4 regions of the Serratia liquefaciens ATCC 27592 genome follow, and region 3 is predicted to be linked to each of the others. Evidence: predicted binding sites of a transcription regulator. Region 3 holds the regulator's gene; each other region holds the start of a gene.

Region 1 (5,056 bases), 740 kb from region 3:
CGGTGATCGAAAACCTGTTGGTCGCACAGCATCAGCATCTGAAAAGCGGCGTGTTCGCCGGGCTGCTGAAAACGCCGGCCTTCCGCCGTGCCGAAGCCGATGCGCTGGAGCGTGCCTCGGTTTGGCTGCAACGGGTGGGCCTGTTGGAGATGGCGAACCGTTCGGCGGGTAATCTGGCTTACGGCCAGCAACGGCGGCTGGAGATTGCGCGCTGCATGGTCACCCGGCCGGAATTACTGATGCTGGACGAGCCGGCGGCGGGCCTGAACCCAAAGGAAACCGACGAGCTGGATCACCTGATCGTCGAATTGCGCAATCAGCATAAGGTGTCGGTGCTGCTGATCGAGCACGACATGAAACTGGTGATGGGCATCTCCGATCGTATCTACGTGGTGAACCAGGGCACGCCGTTGGCGCAGGGCACCCCGGCAGAAATCCGTAACAACCCGGACGTGATCCGGGCCTATCTGGGCGAATAATTTATGTTGTCATTTAATCAGGTATCCGCCCATTACGGCAAAATCCAGGCGCTGCATCAGGTTAGCCTGAACATAAAGCAGGGCGAGATTGTCACTCTGATCGGCGCTAACGGCGCCGGTAAAACCACGCTGCTCGGCACGCTGTGCGGTGAACCCCGCGCCAGCGAAGGCAGCATCACCTTTCTCGATCAGGACATTACCCAGTGGCAGACGTCGCGCATCATGCGCGAAGCGGTGGCTATCGTGCCGGAAGGCCGGCGGGTATTCTCGCGCATGACGGTGGAAGAGAACCTGGCGATGGGCGGTTTCTTTGCCGACCGTCACCAATATCAACAGCGCATCGAAAGGGTGTTTGGCCTGTTTCCGCGCCTGCTGGAACGCCGTACACAGCGCTCGGGCACCATGTCCGGCGGTGAGCAACAGATGTTGGCGATAGGCCGTGCACTGATGAGCCAGCCGAAGCTGCTGTTGCTCGACGAGCCCTCTCTGGGGCTGGCGCCGATCATCATTCAGCAGATTTTTGACATCATTCAGCAGCTGCGTGAAGAGGGCATGACCATCTTCCTGGTCGAACAAAACGCCAATCAGGCGCTGAAATTGGCAGATCGCGGTTATGTACTGGAAAACGGGCGCGTGGTGTTGGAAGATACGGGGGCCGAATTGTTAGCAAACGAAGCAGTTAGGTCGGCGTATCTGGGCGGTTGAAATACCCGTCGAAGCGGTAGGGGGCGAATATCTTCGCCCCGAGCGACTCGGGCGCAGCGTATCGGACCCCTACAACATTTTTAACGATTACGAGAAGAATAAGAAATGAACACAGAAGGGTTACTCGCGCAGCGCATCGTAAAAGTAAAAAGCTCGGCAATCCGTGAATTGCTCAAGCACAGTAAGATGGAAAACGTCATTTCGCTGGCGGGCGGCATCCCCTCTGATGCCCTGTTTGATTTCGAAGGGCTGAGCATCGCCACTCATCAGGCGATCACCGAACAGCCGAAAAGCGCTTTTCAGTACGGTCTGACCGAAGGCAGCCCGGTGCTGCGTGAACGCATCTGCGAGCTGTGTGCCGAACGCGGCGTCACCGCCACCGCCGATGAAGTGATGGTCACAGCCGGCTCCCAGCAGGCGCTGGATCTGGTGATGCGCGCCATTGTGAACCCCGGCGACGTGTTCGTGGTGGAGCGTCCGACCTACCTGGCGGCGTTGCAGACGCTGGAACTGGCGGAAGCCAACATCATGTCGGTATCGTCCGACAGCGATGGCATGGTGGTCGAAGAACTGGCCGAGCTGTTGAAAACGCAGCGCATCAAGGGCGTGTATGTGGTGCCGAACTTCGGCAACCCAAGCGGCATTACCCTGAGCGCCCCGCGTCGCGAACTGTTGGTCAAGCTGGCGGCCGAGCACAATTTCCTGATCATCGAGGATGATCCGTACGGCGAACTGCGTTTTACCGAAGAGCGTAACGCGACGCTGCACCAGGTTTCGCAACAGGTGCTGGGCCATACCGATAACATTATCTATACCTCGACCTTCTCCAAGATCCTGGCTCCGGGGTTGCGTTTGGGCTGGGCTATACTGCCGCCGTTTTTGCTGCATAAAGTGGCAATCATCAAGCAGGCGGCGGATCTGCATGCCAGCGCATTGTCGCAGAGCATCGTAGAGTGTTACCTGGGGCTGGATCGCCTGCCGGCGCAGATCGAAAAGATCCGCGCGGCTTACAAACAAAAGGGTGAGATCCTGGCCGGGCTGGTGGAAAAAGAGCTGGGTGACCATATCAGCTTCGATATGCCGAAAGGCGGCATGTTCCTGTGGGCGCGCTTCCGTCAGCCGTTCAACGCCACCGAATGGCTGAAAACCACCCTGCAGCAGGGCGTGGTGTTTGTGCCGGGAGAATACTTCTTCTCAGACAATCCGGACCGTTCTACCTTCCGCCTGTCGTTCGCCACCGCCACTGAACAGCAAATGCAGGAAGCGGTTGCCCGCCTGCGCCGTTCCCTGTGATCCTCACGGCGGCGGGGATCTTTCCCCGTCGCCGACATCAAACCGCAATCTGCACTTCACTCTTCCGTCATATGGCTGTCATCTAACGGTTATTTTTCTGTCATCCGAGCATGGCATGTTAGCTTCCGAACAAAAAACTGATTCTTTTCGCTCACGCGCTTATTGCCCCAATAGATTTCACGTAGCAGCAAGGCGGTGACCGCCAGAATCCTCAGGAGTTTACATAGGTAAATGACTGAGGTGATGGCGGGAAACCAACACGGCTGCGGCGTGAAAGATGCAGGGGATACACCAGCTTTTTCAGGAGTTAGGCATGCTCACCTACGCTATTCGCAAAACCACGCTGTGCGTCGCGTTGACCCTGGCGGTCAGCACTCAGGCACTGGCGGCGACCGAGATCCCGTTCTGGCATTCGATGGAGGGTGAACTGGGTAAAGAAGTGGATTCCCTGGCGGACCGCTTTAACCAGTCGCACACCGACGTCAAAATTGTTCCGGTTTACAAAGGCAACTACGAACAGAGCCTGGCGGCGGGCATCGCGGCCTACCGCTCCGGTAAAGCGCCGGCGATCCTGCAGGTGTATGAAGTGGGTACGGCCACCATGATGGCCAGCAAGGCGATCAAGCCGGTGTACGAAGTGTTTAAAGACGCGGGCATCAGCTTTGACGAATCGGTATTCGTGCCTACGGTGTCCGGTTACTACACCGACAACAAAAGTGGACACCTGCTGTCGCAGCCGTTCAACAGCTCCACCCCGGTGCTGTATTACAACAAAGATGCCTTCAAGAAAGCCGGTTTGAACCCAGACCAGCCGCCGAAAACCTGGCAGGAGCTGGCGGCGGACACCGCCAAACTGCGTGAAGCCGGCATGAAATGCGGCTATGCCAGCGGCTGGCAGGGCTGGATCCAACTGGAGAACTTCAGCGCCTGGCACGGCGTGCCATTCGCCACGGAGAACAATGGCTTTGGTGGCGCGAGTGCCAAGCTGGAGTTCAACAAGCCGTTGCAGGTCAAGCATATTCAACTGCTGGAAGAGATGAACAAAAAAGGTGACTTCACCTATTTCGGCCGTAAAGACGAATCCACCGAGAAGTTCTACAGCGGTGACTGTGCGATTACCACCGCTTCATCCGGCTCGCTGGCGGACATCAAGCATTACGCCAAATTCAACTATGGCGTGGGCATGATGCCGTATGACGCCGATGCCAAAAATGCACCGCAGAACGCCATTATCGGGGGCGCCAGCCTGTGGGTGATGAACGGTAAAGATGCCGCCACCTACAAAGGCGTAGCCGAGTTCCTGCAGTATCTGGCACAGCCGGAAATCGCCGCCGAGTGGCACCAGAAGACCGGTTATCTGCCGATCACCACGGCAGCGTACGACCTGACCAAACAACAGGGGTTCTATGACAAGAACCCAGGGGCGGACGTGGCGACGCGTCAAATGCTGAACAAGCCGCCATTGCCGTTCACCAAGGGGCTGCGTTTAGGCAATATGCCGCAGATTCGCACCGTCGTGGATGAAGAGCTGGAGGGCGTGTGGACCGGTAAGAAAACGCCACAGCAGGCATTGGATGCCGCCGTACAGCGCGGTGATGTGTTGCTGCGTCGCTTCGAGTCTCAGACTAAGTAATAGCGGCTACTGCGCTTTGCCATTCTGGGATTGGGCAGTGCTCGCTCTCCTCATGGACTTTATGTCCACTCCGGGAGCTGTGCGCTGTCCGCACCCAGACTGGCTTTGCTCGCGACGCCTTGCTTCGAGTCATCCGTTTTTTGTCTTCATGAGTCCCTAATGATGAGTTCACATCGTCCCGGTTTCGGCTGCAGTTGGCTGCCCTATGTTCTGGTGCTGCCGCAGTTGCTGATCACCGCAATATTCTTTCTGTGGCCCGCCGGCGAGGCGCTGTGGTATTCGGTGCAAAGCCTCGACCCGTTTGGCCTGTCCAGCCAGTTTGTCGGGTTGGACAACTTTACCCAACTGTTCCACGACCCTTACTACCTGGACTCGTTTTACACCACGCTGATTTTCAGTTTCCTGGTGGCGGGTATCGGGCTGGTCGTGTCGCTGTTCTTCGCCGCGTTAGTGGATTACGTGCTGCGCGGCAGCCGGATCTACCAGACGCTGATGATCCTGCCTTACGCCGTGGCGCCCGCGGTGGCGGCGGTGCTGTGGATTTTCCTGTTCAACCCCGGCCTGGGGCTGATTACCCACTTCCTCAACGGACTGGGCTACAGCTGGAACCACGCGCAAAACAGCGGGCAGGCGATGTTCCTGGTGGTGTTGGCCTCGGTATGGCAGCAAATCAGCTATAACTTCCTGTTTTTCCTGGCCGCGTTGCAGTCAATTCCCCGCTCTCTGGTTGAGGCGGCGGCCATTGACGGTGCCGGCCCGGTGCGGCGTTTCTTCAATCTGGTGCTGCCGTTAATCACGCCGGTGAGCTTCTTCCTGCTGGTGGTGAATCTGGTGTACGCCTTCTTCGATACCTTCCCGGTGATCGATGCTGCGACCGGCGGCGGACCGGTACAGTCCACCACCACGCTGATCTACAAGATTTACCGTGAAGGCTTTGCCGGTCTGG
Region 2 (5,056 bases), 1.2 Mb from region 3:
CTTTTAAACAGCGTATTGGCGCGGTTCAGGAACCAGGTCAGGGCTTCTGGACCACTGTGTGCCAGATCGTTGATATTGTTATAGCGCAGGAAACCATTGGCGTGGTTTTTTAATTCTGTAACCTGAAGTTCTGGGGTAATAGGTATTTGCCGAACAAAGAAAACGCCATTCATAATAATTTCTCACTCGAAAACATGAAAAATAATTATAGATGAGGTTTTTCACTCGCTGTAAATAATAAAATCAGGTTACCCACCATTAATTAAATCAATTTAGATAGAATAATTAAACTAAAAATAATACCAAAAAACTTGATTTACAAATAATTTAAATACCGCTAAATACAATAAATTGAATATCGACGAATTACTCTGTTTCGTGCGGTACGCATGATTTATTTATCGGTCTTAAACCATAATTTTATTTGCTGCGTCGGTTCCGCCCGACGCAGCAAATGCCGACTTTTACATCACCCCGGCGGAAATTATTGCTTTTGAGCCGCCAGCGCCTGAGCGCAAGCCCAGGCAGAACTCCAGGCCCACTGGAAGTTATATCCCCCCAGCCACCCTGTCACATCCACCACTTCGCCAATAAAGTACAGGCCCGGCACCTTGGCGGCCTCCATGGTCTTGGAGGACAGCTCTTTGGTGTCGACGCCGCCGAGCGTCACTTCCGCCGTGCGGTAGCCTTCGGTACCGTTGGGTTGTACGCGCCAATTCTGCAAGGTTTCCACCAACGCTGCCTGCTGCGTCGGATTCAGTTGCTTTAATGTCGCTTCCGGCAGTTGGCCCAACGTCTGCAAACATTCCACCAACCGCTTCGGCAGGTGCAGCGCCAGGGTATTTTTCAGGCTTTGATTAGGGTGTGCCTGACGTTGCTCATTGAGGAAGCCCGCCAGATCAAGCGTAGGAAGTAAGTTAACACTCACAAACTCACCGGGCTGCCAGTAGCTGGAAAGTTGCAATACCGCCGGCCCGGACAGGCCACGATGGGTAAACAGTATGCTTTCGCGGAAGCTGACGCCGTTTTCTGCGGTGATCACTGCCGGCACAGAGACGCCAGACAGGGTCTGCAAATGCTCCAACAGCGGTTTATGCAGCGTAAAAGGCACCAGCGCGGCGCGCGTTGGCAATACCTTCAGGCCAAACTGCTCCGCCAGCTTATAGCCGAACGGCGTCGCGCCCAGGCCCGGCATCGACAATCCACCGCTGGCCACCACAAGTGAGCGAGCGCTCACTTTCTCACCATTCAGCGCCAGTTCGAAGCCTTCTGCGGTTTTTTCTACGCCCAGCACTTCGCTACGCAGGCGTGTCGTCACCTGACCCTGCTCACACTCTTTCACCAGGAGTTCGACCACCTGCTGCGCCGAGTCGTCGCAAAACAGTTGCCCCAGGGTTTTCTCGTGGTAGGCGATGCCATGACGGTTGATCAGATCGATAAAGTCCCACTGGGTGTAGCGTGCCAGCGCAGATTTGCAGAAATGCGGGTTATTCGACAGGTAAGCGGCAGGCTCCGTGTACATGTTGGTAAAGTTACAGCGTCCGCCGCCGGACATCAGGATTTTGCGCCCCGGTTTTTTGCCGTTGTCGAGCAGCAGCACCCGGCAGCCGAGTTGCCCTGCCTGCGCCGCGCAAAACATGCCCGCTGCGCCCGCACCTATTACCACGACATCAAACTGTTCCACCTGCGCCTCTCTGAATAAAAACCACAATCGCGACAAAAGGCCGCTATTTTACGCCGTATCGCTACCGGTAACCGACAACTTTACGGCGGCAGATTGTAAAGCCATGCCGCCCTCAACGCCATAGTAAGAAAATATTACAGCGAGACATTCAGCATAACGCGCTGATATTTCATGTATTTGTCATACCAACGCCATCATTTCGTCATATCGAAATCAAAAAAACGTCATATTTTCCTTTTCCCCAGCCCCGGTTGTCACTGATAATGCGCGGCGTTCATGTCCACAAACTGGCGTAACGCTTATGCTGCATTTGTTCGCTGGCCTGGATTTCCATACCGGCCTGATGTTAATTCTCGCATTGTTGTTCGTGTTGTTTTATGAAGCCATTAACGGTTTTCATGACACGGCCAATGCGGTTGCTACTGTAATTTATACCCGTGCCATGCGTTCGCAACTTGCGGTTGTGATGGCTGGCTTGTTCAACTTTCTTGGCGTTATGCTCGGTGGTTTGAGTGTTGCTTACGCCATTGTTCATCTGCTGCCAACCGATCTGTTGTTGAACGTCAGTTCAGCGCACGGATTAGCCATGGTGTTCTCCATGCTGCTGGCGGCTATCATCTGGAACCTCGGCACCTGGTATTTCGGTCTGCCGGCCTCCAGCTCTCATACGCTGATTGGCGCAATTATCGGTGTGGGTTTAACCAACGCACTGATGACCCACACTTCGGTGGTGGATGCGCTTAACGTCCCGAAAATGATCGGTATTTTCCTGTCATTGCTCATCTCGCCGCTGGTCGGCATGATGGTCGCCGGGTTGATGGTGTTTGCCTTGCGCCGCTATTGGAGTGGCACCAAGAAACGCCAGCGTATGCACATGACCCCTGCGGAACGTGAAAAGGTCGACGGCAAACGCAAGCCGCCGTTCTGGACCCGTATCGCACTGATCCTGTCGGCTATCGGCGTTAGCTTCTCGCACGGCGCCAACGATGGTCAGAAAGGCATCGGCTTGATCATGCTGGTGCTGATCGGCGTTGCGCCGGCCGGCTTCGTGGTCAATATGAATGCAACCGGCTATGACATCACCCGTACGCGTGATGCCGTGACCCACCTGCAGCAATATTACCAGCAGCACAGCGACGCCTTGGCGCACGTGGTCACTCTGACCCCACTGGTGCCAAGCCCGGATGAGGACGTCTCGCCGGATAAACCTATCGAGTTCCACTGTGACAGCGCGCGCGCCATGCCGGCGATTGAGCTGACTCAGGGCTTGCTGAACAATCTGCAAAGTTACGATCAACTGACGGTAGAACAGCGTAGTCATCTGCGCCGCCTGCTGATGTGCGTAACGGATACCGCAGACAAGATCGCCAAGCTGCCGGAAACCTCGGCCCAGGACCAACGTTTCCTGAAAAACCTGCGTCAGGATCTGCTGCAAACCGTTGAGTATGCACCGATCTGGATTATCGTCTCGGTTGCTCTGGCGTTGTCACTCGGCACCATGGTCGGCTGGCGTCGCGTCGCCACCACCATCGGCGAGAAAATCGGTAAGAAGGGCATGACCTACTCTCAGGGCGTGTCGGCTCAGATGACCGCAGCCTTGTCGATTGGCGTTGCCAGCTATACCGGCATGCCGGTTTCCACCACCCACGTACTCTCTTCGGCGGTAGCCGGGACGATGATCGTGGACGGCGGCGGCGTGCAAAGCAAAACCGTGAAGAACATCCTGTTGGCCTGGTTGTTAACCCTGCCAATCTCGATTCTGCTTTCCGGTTCGCTGTACTGGCTGGCGCTTAAGGTGATCTAAGCAGTTTGCCTGATGAGAAAGGCGGCCCTGGTGGCCGCCTTTTTCTTTGTCTGTTGCAGAAAGAATCGGTCGGATTCAATACCAAATCATCAGCGCAACCAGGCTGATCACCACCAGTCCGCACAGGGCTGAGGTCAGCATAAACTGTCCGCGCACACGCTCACAGCGGCGAATAAACTCCGGATCATGGTGCTCGACATAACGCTGCGAGAAGATATAGCGCACGAGCCGTATCTGCTTGCTCGGCTGGCCATGAGCGGTAAAGAAACCACCGCCGTCGACATATTGATACAGCAGCGGGTCACAGCCGCGCAGAACCACCAACAGCGCGCGCAGAGAAGAGTAATACCGCACCATGTTTAACACACACACCACACACAGAGCCCAAAACAGCGCGACGGTACTGATCATGATTGCCTCCTCAAGGCGTTGTTATCCACGGCGCTCCGCCGGGTCCAACTGCCCTACCTCTATCACCCATTACTGCTGGAGCTTACCGCTCCGATCCCCTTTGCACAGCACAGGCCGCGCATAACCCACCGCCTCTGGAAACACCCCATCGCCATGCAGATGCACACGCGCAGGTTTGATACAGAGGAGAAATGATAAGGCCTATAGTCATTATTGTAGGTTAATGAAACGCAAACTGGCCTAAGCAGTAGATAAAATTTACCGCAAGCCATCCATTTGTCATCCACCTATTGGTTATAACTGATAACCGCCCTGCCTGAGGCCGCCGGTGTTTTCCACTGCCCTAAAGGGCATTTGGGGCTATACTCTGTTTAAGAATGCTTATATTTCAATCGGTCAACCCAGCAACCGCATCATGGGCGATAGGCTTTTCTGCCCAGCGGGTGTAAAACTGACGGTAGGGAGATAAAGAGAGTTTTTTGATGCGGTGCAGTGTGATCGCCTCAACATATCATTGTGTTATCTGAATGATAAAATGAAACCTGAAGCGCCAGGCTGGTACGCTAAATGCCTGCTAACCTTTTAATCGGCATTATATGGAAGGAGTATTCTCATGGCTTACAAACACATTTTGATTGCGGTAGACCTATCCCCGGAAAGTAAAATCCTGGTGGAGAAAGCCGTATCTATGGCGCGTCCGTACAACGCCAAAGTTTCCCTGATCCACGTAGATGTTAACTATTCCGACCTGTATACCGGCCTGATCGACGTTAATCTCGGCGATATGCAAAAACGCATTTCCGAAGAAACTCACCACGCATTGACCGAACTGTCGCAGAATGCCGGCTATCCGATCACCGAAACCCTGAGCGGCAGCGGCGATTTGGCGCAGGTATTGGTTGATGCCATCAAGAAATACGATATGGACCTGGTCCTGTGCGGCCACCATCAGGATTTCTGGAGCAAGCTGATGTCCTCCGCACGCCAGTTGATCAACACCGTGCACATCGACATGCTGATTGTGCCGCTGCGTGACGAAGACGAAAAAGCCGAAGATTAAGTCGGCGCCGCTAAACAGACTTGCCCAACGCCCGCGATTGCGGGCGTTTTTCATTCCGCCGACATCAATAATCGCTTGATAATCAACCGCCCTCCAG
Region 3 (5,056 bases):
CAACCCCAGCCCACTGCCGCCGGTCTGGCGTGAACGAGCTTTGTCAACGCGGTAGAAGCGTTCGGTCAAACGGGGAATATGTTCGGCCGCGATACCCGGCCCATTATCACTGACCTGAAACTGCGCGCCGCTTGGCGTCTGCTGCCAGCTGACCTCAATATTGGTGCCTTTCGGCGTATGATTGACGGCGTTATACACCAGATTCGACACCGCACTGCGAAGTTGGTCATCGTTACCGAACACTTTCAACTGCTCATTCACCCGGAAGGTGATTTCGTGGTTGCCGCCGCTCAGCGATTGCGCCTCACGTTGTAACACCCGCAACATCAGGGGGATATCAACCCGCTCGTTCATTTCAACGTTAGGCGCCGCCTCGATGCGCGACAGCGTCAGCAGTTGCTTGACCAGTCCGTCCATGCGGCGAGTCTGCTCCTGCATGGTGCCCAACGCCTTACCGCGCAGCGAACCATCCAGCTCTTCGTCGCTCATCATTTCCAGGTAACCCTGCAATACCGTCAGCGGCGTGCGCAGCTCGTGGCTGACGTTAGCGAAGAAGTTGCGCCGAGCCCCTTCCAGTTGACGCATCTGGGTCACATCGCGGGCTACCATCAATAATTGCCCTTCGGAGTAGGGCATCACACGAAACTCGACGTAATGCTCGTTATTCAGTTGCAGCGTCAAAGGGCGGGAGAACTCCTGCTGTTGCAGATAGTGACTGAACTCCGGATAACGCAACAGGTTGAGAATGTGCTGGCCATTGTCTTCCGGCCAGCGGAAACCCAGCAAATGCTGCGCCAGCCCGTTGCACCAAAAGATATTGCCTTCGACGGTAGTCATCACTACCGCATCGGGCAGCGATTCCGCTCCGCTACGGAAGCGTTTGATCAACAGCGCCAGCTCACGGCGCCGACGACGGTTCCGTTGCTGCATCTGATACAAGCCGTAAAACAGCGGTTCCCAGCTCCAGCGGCCAGGCGGCGGCGTCATGCTGCGGTCAACCCACAGCCAGTGGGAAAGTTTGAGTTGATTGTAGAAATTCCATACCAACGCCGCCAGCACGGAGGCCAGCAGCAGCCAGGGCAGATAACCGAAAATCAGCCCCAACAGTAAGGCAGGCAGGCAGAAAAGGGCCAGCTCCAGGGCCAGCCTCTTCCAGGATAGACGTTCTAACACGGCATATTCTCCAGCGCGGCGCGATCAGTAGCGCGTTGAGAATCGGTAGCCGGTGCCCCGAACGGTTTGAACCATTTTGTCATGACCACTGGTCTCTAACGCCTTACGGAGCCGACGGATGTGCACGTCAACGGTGCGGTCTTCCACATAAACGTTAGTGCCCCAGACGTGATTAAGCAACTGCTCACGGCTATAAACACGTTCAGGATGGGTCATAAAGAAGTGCAACAGCTTGAACTCGGTCGGCCCCATATCCAGCGCTTGTTCGTTAGCCATCACGCGGTGTGAGGAAGGGTCCAGGCTCAGCCCTTGCATTTCAATCACTTCTTCCACCGCCATCGGTGAAATACGGCGCATTACCGCCTTGATGCGCGCCACCAGTTCCTTCGGTGAGAAGGGTTTGGTGATGTAATCATCCGCCCCGACTTCCAGGCCGCGCACCCGGTCTTCTTCTTCACCGCGCGCGGTCAACATCATCACCGGAATATCGCGGGTCAGCGCTTCACGTTTCATATGTTTAATAAACTGAATGCCGGATCCCCCGGGTAACATCCAGTCGAGCAACACTAAATCAGGGAACGGCTCAGACAGGCGCGTCACGGCGCTGTCATAATCCTCAGCTTCCAACGGTTGGTAACCATTCTGTTCCAACACAAAGCACACCATCTCACGGATCGGCGCTTCGTCTTCCACCACCAGTATGCGTCTTGCCATCGTCAATCCTGCCAATGTGTTAGCGATCACAGTTGATTGCGGGCGCCATTATGCGTCAGTTTTGTGACACTTTTATGAAAAAAGCGGGCTGTTATAGGCAGTAAGCATAGCGATTATTTCCAACGTCAAAGAAAAATCATTCAGTTGTCATAATGATTGCGTCACGACAGCCGCCGCAACGCCCTTTATAATCACCGCCATTACCCTATCGCCCCGGGAGTGTCATGCGCCTGATCCACACCTCTGACTGGCATCTTGGCCAGTACTTTTTCACCAAAAGCCGCGCCGCCGAGCATCAGGCCTTTCTGCGCTGGCTGATCGAACAGATCGAACAACACCAGGTGGACGCGCTGATCGTCGCCGGGGATCTGTTCGATACCGGCTCGCCGCCAAGCTACGCCCGCGAGCTGTATAACCGCTTCGTGGTGGAACTGCAGCGTACCGGCTGCCAGTTGGTGGTGTTGGGCGGCAATCACGACTCCGTGGCCACCTTAAATGAATCGCGTGAATTACTTTCCTGCCTGAATACCACCGTGATCGCCAATGCGCAGAGCGAAATCGAACAACAGGTGCTGGTGCTGAATCAACGCGACGGCCAACCGGGTGCGGTATTGTGCGCCATTCCTTTTCTGCGCCCGCGCGATCTGCTCACCAGCCGCGCCGGTGAGTCCGGGGTGCAAAAACAGCAGGCGCTGCAAGAGTCTATCGCCGACCACTATCACACCCTGTACCAGGCCGCCTGTGCGCGCCGTGATGCGCTGGGCTTGCCGCTGCCCATCGTCGCTACCGGCCATCTGACCACCGTCGGCGTCACCACGTCCGACTCGGTGCGCGACATCTATATTGGTACGCTGGACGCCTTCCCCGCACAAGCGTTCCCGCCGGCCGATTACATCGCGCTGGGGCATATTCATCGCGCGCAAAACGTCGCCAAATCTGAACATATTCGCTACAGCGGCTCCCCTATCCCGCTCAGTTTTGACGAGTTGGGCAAGGCCAAAAGCGTGTTTATGGTGGATTTCGCGGCGGGTGCCCTGCAGCAAGTCAGCGCGTTGGAGATCCCAAGCTTCCAACCAATGCAGCTCATTAAGGGAGATTTGGCGCAGATCGAGCAACAATTACGGCTGTTCGCCGATTATCAGGGTGAATTACCGGTATGGCTGGATATCGAAGTGGCGACCCAGGATTACCTTAGCGACATTCAGCGTCGCATTCAGCTGCTGGCCGATCAACTACCAGTAGAGGTCGTGCTGCTGCGCCGCAGTAAGGAGCAGCGTCGCCAGGCCATTGAACAGCAAGACAAAGAAACGCTCAACGAACTGAGCGTCACCGAGGTCTTTGAGCGGCGGCTGGCGCAGGAACCCGAGATGGCCGAAGCGCGCAAACAGCGAATGAGTCAGATGTTCCAACAGGTGGTCGAAGCCGTACGGCACCAGGATCAGGAGCCGAACCAATGAAAATCCTCAGCCTGAGATTAAAAAACCTCAATTCGCTGCAGGGGGAATGGAAGATAGACTTCACCGTCGAGCCCTTCGCCAGCAACGGATTATTTGCCATCACCGGCCCCACCGGCGCGGGTAAAACCACCCTGCTGGACGCCATCTGTCTGGCACTGTACCACCAGACGCCGCGCCTGAATGTCACGCCAAGCCAAAATGAGCTGATGACCCGCCACACCGCCGAGTCGCTGGCGGAGGTCGAGTTTGAGGTTAAAGGCGTCGGTTACCGCGCGTTCTGGAGCCAGCGCCGTGCCAAAAACTCCCCGGACGGCAACCTGCAGGCGCCGAAGGTGGAGCTGGCGCTGCGCGATGACGGCAAGATCCTGGCCGATAAAGTCCGCGACAAGCTGGATCTTACCGCCGCGATCACCGGACTGGATTTCGGTCGTTTTACCAAATCGATGATGTTGTCTCAGGGGCAGTTCGCTGCCTTCCTGAATGCCGATGCCAATGATCGGGCCGAACTGCTGGAAGAGTTGACCGGCACCGAGATTTACGGCCAGCTTTCCGAGCGCGTTTTCGAGCAGCACAAACAGGCCAAAACCGATCTGGACGCGTTGCATCAGCGCGCCAGCGGCATTGAGTTGCTGAACGAAGAACAGCGCCAACAGCTGGAAAGCCAGCTCGTGGAGCTCAGTTCGCAGGAAAATACCCTCAGCGAACAGACCCAGCGTCAGCAACGGGCGTTAAACTGGCTACAGCAATGGCAGCAGACGCAGCAGAAACAGCAGGAATACCAGCGTCAGTTGAGCGCCGTACAACAGGAGCAGGCTGAGGCAGAACCCCAGCTGCAGCAGTTGGCGCGCAGCGAGCCGGCAGAGAAACTGCGCCCACTGCTCAACGAACGCAACCGCTGCCGCAGCGATCAACAGGCGCTACAACAGCAGATTGCCCAGTTGACGCAGCAACAGGAGCAACAGCTTGCCCAGATGACCCCGTTGCAGCAGGCAGTGGAACAAGCACGTGCTCAACTGCAGGCGCATGTCGAACACCAGCAGATCCAACAACGTCTGATCGACGAGCAGATCGTCCCGCTCGACCACCAGATAACCCAGTTGCAAAAAACGCAGACAGAACTGCAACAGGCCTGCGATGCCGCCACGCAACAGTATGCTCAGCAACAAGCGGAGCTGGAACAACTCGAGGTTTTACGAGCCCGGCTCACCGCCCAGACCGGACAGCAGCAGGAGCAGCTTAACGGCCTCACTGCCGCACTGGCAGCGCAGCAACAGCAGCAAAATGCGCTGGAAGCCCAAGCCCCCCTAACAGCGCTGCGCCAACGTCAGACCGAACTGGCCGAGCTGCGTCCGGTGCGCCAGAAATTATTTACCCTCTCCTCGCTGTTTGGCCAGGTCAGCGAACGTCTGGAACAACAACGCAAGGAGTTCACGGCCCGTCAGACCCAGCTCAGCGAGCTTGAAAAGCAGCTTGAAGAAACACGCCAGCAGTACAAACAGCAAAAAGCACATCAGACGGACGTAGAGAAAGCCCTTGAGCTGGAGCAACGCATCGTCAGCCTGGAGGCGGAACGCGCTCGCCTGCAAACCGGCGAACCTTGTCCACTGTGCGGATCTTCCGAGCATCCGGCCATCGAACAGTATCAGGCGGTAAAACCCTCTGAGACAGCACTGCGTCTGGCCGATATGCGCGTCAAAACCGAGGCTTTGTAC
Region 4 (5,056 bases), 520 kb from region 3:
AGAGGCGATCCTGCAGGCGGATATCACGCTGATGACGACCGGGGAGAAAAGCTGAACATAGCCTCGTATTAACAGCGTCGGAATAAATGTACCAGCGGGGGTGAGCTCTCTGCGCAGCGCTACGCAGAAATTAAATGCCGCTGAACCAGTTATAGCCCTGATCTTCCCAGTAACCGCCGGGATTGGTATCGCTGACGAAAATGGCGGCGATATGTTTGGCGTTCTTGAAGCCCAGCTTGGTCGGCACCCGCAGCCGCAGCGGGTAACCGTAATCGGCCGGCAGCGCCTTGCCGCCGAAATCCAGCGCCAGAATGGTTTGTGGATGCAGGGCGGTGGCCATATCGATGCTGGAATAGTAACGATCCGCGCATTTGAATCCGACGTAACGGGCGTTCAGATCCGCCCCGATGTGTTGCAGGAAATTGCGCAGCGGCACGCCACCCCATTGGCCAATGGCGCTCCAGCCCTCGATGCAGATTAACCGGGTTATCTGGCTTTGCTGCGGCAGGCGTTGCAGTTGCTCCAGCGTCCAGGGGGCCTTTTTTTCTACTTTACCGGAGACTTCCAGCCGGTAGCTGGCGAGATCCACTTCCGGAACGTTGTATTCCGGGTAATACGCGTTGAACGGGAACGGATGGGTAATCTGATCCGAACGGTAGGTCTGCGCCAGCTTTTGGCCGTTGAACAGCCAGGCTTGCACCCGATCGTTCCAGCGGGACATTGCCCACAGCACTTTATCCACCTGGTCACCGTCCTGCAGATTGCAGCCGGTCAGCATGGCGACGCCACCCAGCGTCAGGCCGGAGCGAAGCATCAGGCGGCGCTGCAAATTAACCAGCTGTTTCTTTTGTGCCGGTTCCAGCCCCGGTGCCATGGGGCGTTGTTTTTTATCCGTCATGTTTGCCACCCGTTATCATTGCCCAAAGCGTGCGCGGCACGATAATCACCATCAGCAGGTGAATCACCACAAATAAGCCAATGCCTGCCATGGCGAAAAAATGTACGTAACGCGCAATGTCAAAGCCGCCGAACAGGCTAACCAAACCTTGTAACTGCACCGGTTTCCAAATGGCTAGTCCGGAGAGCACCAGCAGCAGCCCCAGAAGCAGTACGCCGAGGTACATCAGCTTTTGAATGGCGTTGTAATGACCATGCTGATGTTTGAGCCGCAGCGTCACGGCTTGCCAGATATCGCGCCGCAGCGCGCCGAGGCCAAGCGGCAGCAGATCGCGCCGCAAGTGGCCGCTGAACAGGCTCCACAAGACATAACACAGCGCGTTGCAGGCCAGCAGCCACATCACCGCCAGATGCCAGCCGATCGCGCCGCCCAGCCAGCCGCCGAGCGTGACTTGCGGCGGAAAGCGGAAGCCGAACAGCGGCGAAGCGTTATAGATTTCCCAGCCGCTCATGAACATGCAGACCATGGCGAACAGGTTAATCCAATGGGTCAGGCGGACCGGCCAGCGATGCACCGGCCGCGGCGCGTTGCTTTTCATCATGCACTCCTGAATTACATCGGTGGAACGGTACCGTCTTTGCCGGCAGATATGCGGGTAGCGACGCGTTCGCCCTTATCGTCCGTGGCGGAGAACAACACGATATGCGCACCCGGTTTCAACAGGCTGTGGTCACCGGGATCCAGAGTGACGATCGGCACATCTTCCGGCACGTTAACGGTTTTCTGCTGGTTGCCGTAGGTCACGGTCAGGGTGCGGCCGTTGGACTTCACCAGTTTGCCCACGGTGCCGTTGGTCATGGTGTCGACCTTACCGTCGGCGGATTCCCAGGCCGAGTGGCCTTCGCCGGTGCCACGCAGGCTGGCTGCGAACACGTGCACTTCCAACGCTTTCAAAGAGCCGTCCGGCTGCGGTACGGCAGCGGTGCCGATAAAGCTGTCCGGCTTGATATCATCCAGCGTGCCCTTCGACACGCTCAGCACTCGGGTCTGGTCATTGAGCTTGACGCTGACCTTTTCCCCTTTGCGATCGGTGACCTGCAGGCTGGTGTCGCTCACCTGATCGATAACGCCACGCAGCGGGGCAATCACCTTGCCTGGGGTTTGCGCTGCGGCGGCCGCACCGCTGCACAGCATGAGAGTGGAAAGCAGTAAACCGGCAAAACGATGACGGGTAATCATAAGGTTCTCCTTTGTTTAGGTTGCCGGTTAAGCATGGTTGAACACCGGGGACAGCACCATGTCCGTTTGATGACATTAATGTCATCAAGAATGTCCGCCAGAACTGCTAGTATTTCCGCAAGAGTCATGAGGTGGCGATAATGCGAATACTGGTGGTTGAAGACGACATCAGCACGGGTGATTACCTGAAAAAGGGGCTGGGAGAGGCGGGGTACAGCGTCGATTTGGCACGTAACGGCACCGACGGCCTGTTTCGGGCACTGGAACACGGCTATGACGCTATCGTGCTGGACGTAATGTTGCCGGGGCTGGACGGCTGGCAGATTATCGAGGTACTGCGCAAGAAAAGTGATGTGCCCATTCTATTTCTGACCGCACGAGATGGGGTGCAGGATCGCATTCATGGCCTCGAACTGGGTGCCGATGATTACCTGATTAAGCCCTTCTCCTTTACGGAACTGGTGTTGCGTCTGCGCACTTTGCTGCGGCGTGGCACGGTACGTGAAGCCGATCACTATGTGATAGCCGACCTGCAGCTCGACGTGCTGCGCCGTAAAGCGGTGCGGCAGGAGCAGGTGATCGCGCTGACCAATAAAGAATTTATGTTGTTGCACCTGTTGGTGCGACGCGAGGGGGAGGTGTTGTCACGCACCATGATCGCCTCCCAGGTTTGGGACATGAACTTTGACAGCGATACCAACGTGGTGGATGTCGCCATCAAGCGGCTGCGTGCCAAGATTGACCGGCCGTTCGAGGTCAAGCTGATCCACAGCGTGCGTGGTATCGGCTACGTTTGCGAACCGCGTTCATGAAGGCCGTGATCCAGCGTTGGCGCGTCTTGTCACTGACGTTGCGCAGCGCCATGCTGTTTGCGCTGGTGGCGGCTCTGGTGGTTAGCGGCGCGGGCGGCTACCTGTACGGTGCAATGCGTCAGGAGATGACTACCCGTAGCGATTTGCAGGTTACCGGCCGGGTGGAGTATTACCGCAATTTGCTGAGTCAGCGTTTTCCGTTGGAGCGTCTGACGGCGAATACCGGCCTGTTCGAAAATATGCTGGGTAACGAACAGGACGTGCTGATTTTTCAGCAGCCGGGGAAAAAACCGTTAATCAACGTGAATCCGGCGAGGTTGATCCTGCCACCGGTGATCCCGACGCCGGTCGGCACGCCGCAGCGCTTGAGCGCGGTTCAAGGCGGAGTGACCGCTCAAGGAGTGCCATTGCGTGCCGCATCGGCACTGGTCAGGCTGGAGGACGGTAACCTGCTGCAAATCTCGGCTGCCCATGTGATGGTCAATGAGCAGAAGATGCTGGCGCGTTATCTCTGGCGGATCGTCGCCGCCGTCGCGGTGGCATTTATTCTGATTGCATTGCTGGGATACTGGGTGATGCGCCGCGGACTGCAGCCACTGTGGCGAATGGCGGCGCAGGCGGCGGTGATCACCCCGAACACGCTGTCGACTCGCCTGAGCGAGCACGGGGTACCGAAGGAATTGCAGCAACTGACCCGTTCGTTCAACGCCATGTTGGATCGCCTGAATGAAGGTTATCTGCGCCTGACGCAATTCTCCGCAGATTTGGCCCATGAAATCCGCACGCCGGTAGGGGCACTGATGGGGCACTGTCAGGTAGCGCTGTATCAGGCGCGCAGTGTGGAAGAGTATGAAACCTTGTTGTCGAACAACATGGAGGAGCTGGAGCGTATTTCCCGTATGGTGGAAAATATTCTATTTCTGGCGCGCGCCGGCGAAGGGCAAGCGGTGTTGAACCCTCAGCGGCTTGATGTGGCACAAGAGCTGCAACGGGTGGCTGACTACTTCGAAGGTTTGGCGGAAGAACGCGGCATTACGTTGGTCTGCCAGGGAGAAGGGCAATGGATGGCGGATGCTATGCTGTTTCAGCGCGCATTGAGTAACCTGGTCTCCAACGCGGTACGCTATGCCGATGAAAACAGTCAGGTACAGCTGCAGGCTGTCAGTCAGGCCGATGGTGGGCTGGCGATACTGGTTATCAATCAGGGCCCGCCGATCTCCCCTGCGCATCTGAACAAGTTGTTCGACCGCTTCTATCGTGCCGATGCCGCCCGCAGTTCCGGCAGCCATGCCAGCGGACTGGGGCTGGCGATCGTCCGTGCGATCATGACACTGCATGGCGGCACAGCGCACGCCCATTGTGTTGTCGAAGAAAATACTGCTCGCATCACCTTCAGCCTGATATTCCCCGCGCAAGAATAGCCTATTTCCCACGTCGGATTTGATTGGCTGGGGCGGCCAAATCCGTTTATCCGGCCTGGTCGAAACTATTTACTTTCATTTACCGCTGGGCTAACCCAATCACCTCCGGATCAAAAGATTAATTCTGACCAGAATTAGGGCAATGTTGCGGCCTAGGCCCGGTTTTTTGGCGGCGACCCCTTTTGGCAAAATTCACCCTTCGTTACGTTGTTATTAAAATTGCTTGCATTAAAGGAATGACGAGAATTTTCAGCTTAAAGGCGGTAATTTACAAAACAAAAAACTAACTTTAAGATCTTTTACATATAAATATATCAATGATGTGGATGTTTGTATAATCTTTGGTTATGACATATGAGAAAATTCTTATATCAAAAATGATAAGGTGAGAAATATTTACTTTGTGGCGTTAATTGATTTTCAGAAGGGTCAGTGGCTAAGGTTGGCTAATTAATCTGATTAAATATTGCTTAATATTCTATTAACATTTAACGCCGGCGATAAATAATCCTAGAGTGAAACCTGTGAAAAATGAAATATAGAATTAATGACCACATCATTTTTGACGTGGATACGGGAACCATGAGCCTGACAGAGTTTCCTGAAGATCCCATCTCTATTTCCAATCCGTCGAAGCGGTTACTGCTGCTATTGATTACGCATCATGGCGAGCCAGTGGGGCGGGA

What was found. Region 3 encodes PhoB, which activates phosphate uptake and scavenging genes when phosphate is short. Its sites were predicted from a motif close to CTGTCATAAAACTGNCNNAT; they were not measured.
Region 1: the regulator PhoB is predicted to act here: its motif matches at 2,542-2,561, upstream of ugpB (sn-glycerol-3-phosphate ABC transporter substrate-binding protein UgpB).
Region 2: the regulator PhoB is predicted to act here: its motif matches at 1,961-1,980, upstream of pitA (inorganic phosphate transporter PitA).
Region 4: the regulator PhoB is predicted to act here: its motif matches at 2,194-2,213, upstream of M495_RS06985 (heavy metal response regulator transcription factor).

Annotation. Positions count from the first base shown of each region.
Region 1 covers NC_021741.1:225,182-230,237, forward strand. The annotation lists gene livG (high-affinity branched-chain amino acid ABC transporter ATP-binding protein LivG) at 1-479, shown strand, start outside; gene livF (high-affinity branched-chain amino acid ABC transporter ATP-binding protein LivF) at 483-1,184, shown strand; gene M495_RS01015 (aminotransferase-like domain-containing protein) at 1,290-2,477, shown strand; gene ugpB (sn-glycerol-3-phosphate ABC transporter substrate-binding protein UgpB) at 2,791-4,110, shown strand; gene ugpA (sn-glycerol-3-phosphate ABC transporter permease UgpA) at 4,273-5,056, shown strand, end outside.
Region 2 covers NC_021741.1:4,970,595-4,975,650, forward strand. The annotation lists gene M495_RS23175 (putative oxygenase MesX) at 1-173, opposite strand, end outside; gene M495_RS23180 (BaiN/RdsA family NAD(P)/FAD-dependent oxidoreductase) at 485-1,684, opposite strand; gene pitA (inorganic phosphate transporter PitA) at 1,986-3,488, shown strand; gene uspB (universal stress protein UspB) at 3,564-3,899, opposite strand; gene uspA (universal stress protein UspA) at 4,513-4,959, shown strand.
Region 3 covers NC_021741.1:960,785-965,840, reverse strand. The annotation lists gene phoR (phosphate regulon sensor histidine kinase PhoR) at 1-1,173, opposite strand, end outside; gene phoB (phosphate response regulator transcription factor PhoB) at 1,198-1,887, opposite strand; gene sbcD (exonuclease subunit SbcD) at 2,112-3,344, shown strand; gene sbcC (exonuclease subunit SbcC) at 3,341-5,056, shown strand, end outside.
Region 4 covers NC_021741.1:1,484,569-1,489,624, forward strand. The annotation lists gene ygbI (DNA-binding transcriptional repressor YgbI) at 1-55, shown strand, start outside; gene M495_RS06970 (molybdopterin-dependent oxidoreductase) at 131-898, opposite strand; gene M495_RS06975 (cytochrome b/b6 domain-containing protein) at 888-1,496, opposite strand; gene M495_RS06980 (hypothetical protein) at 1,511-2,137, opposite strand; gene M495_RS06985 (heavy metal response regulator transcription factor) at 2,278-2,949, shown strand; gene M495_RS06990 (heavy metal sensor histidine kinase) at 2,946-4,370, shown strand; gene M495_RS06995 (winged helix-turn-helix domain-containing protein) at 4,902-5,056, shown strand, end outside.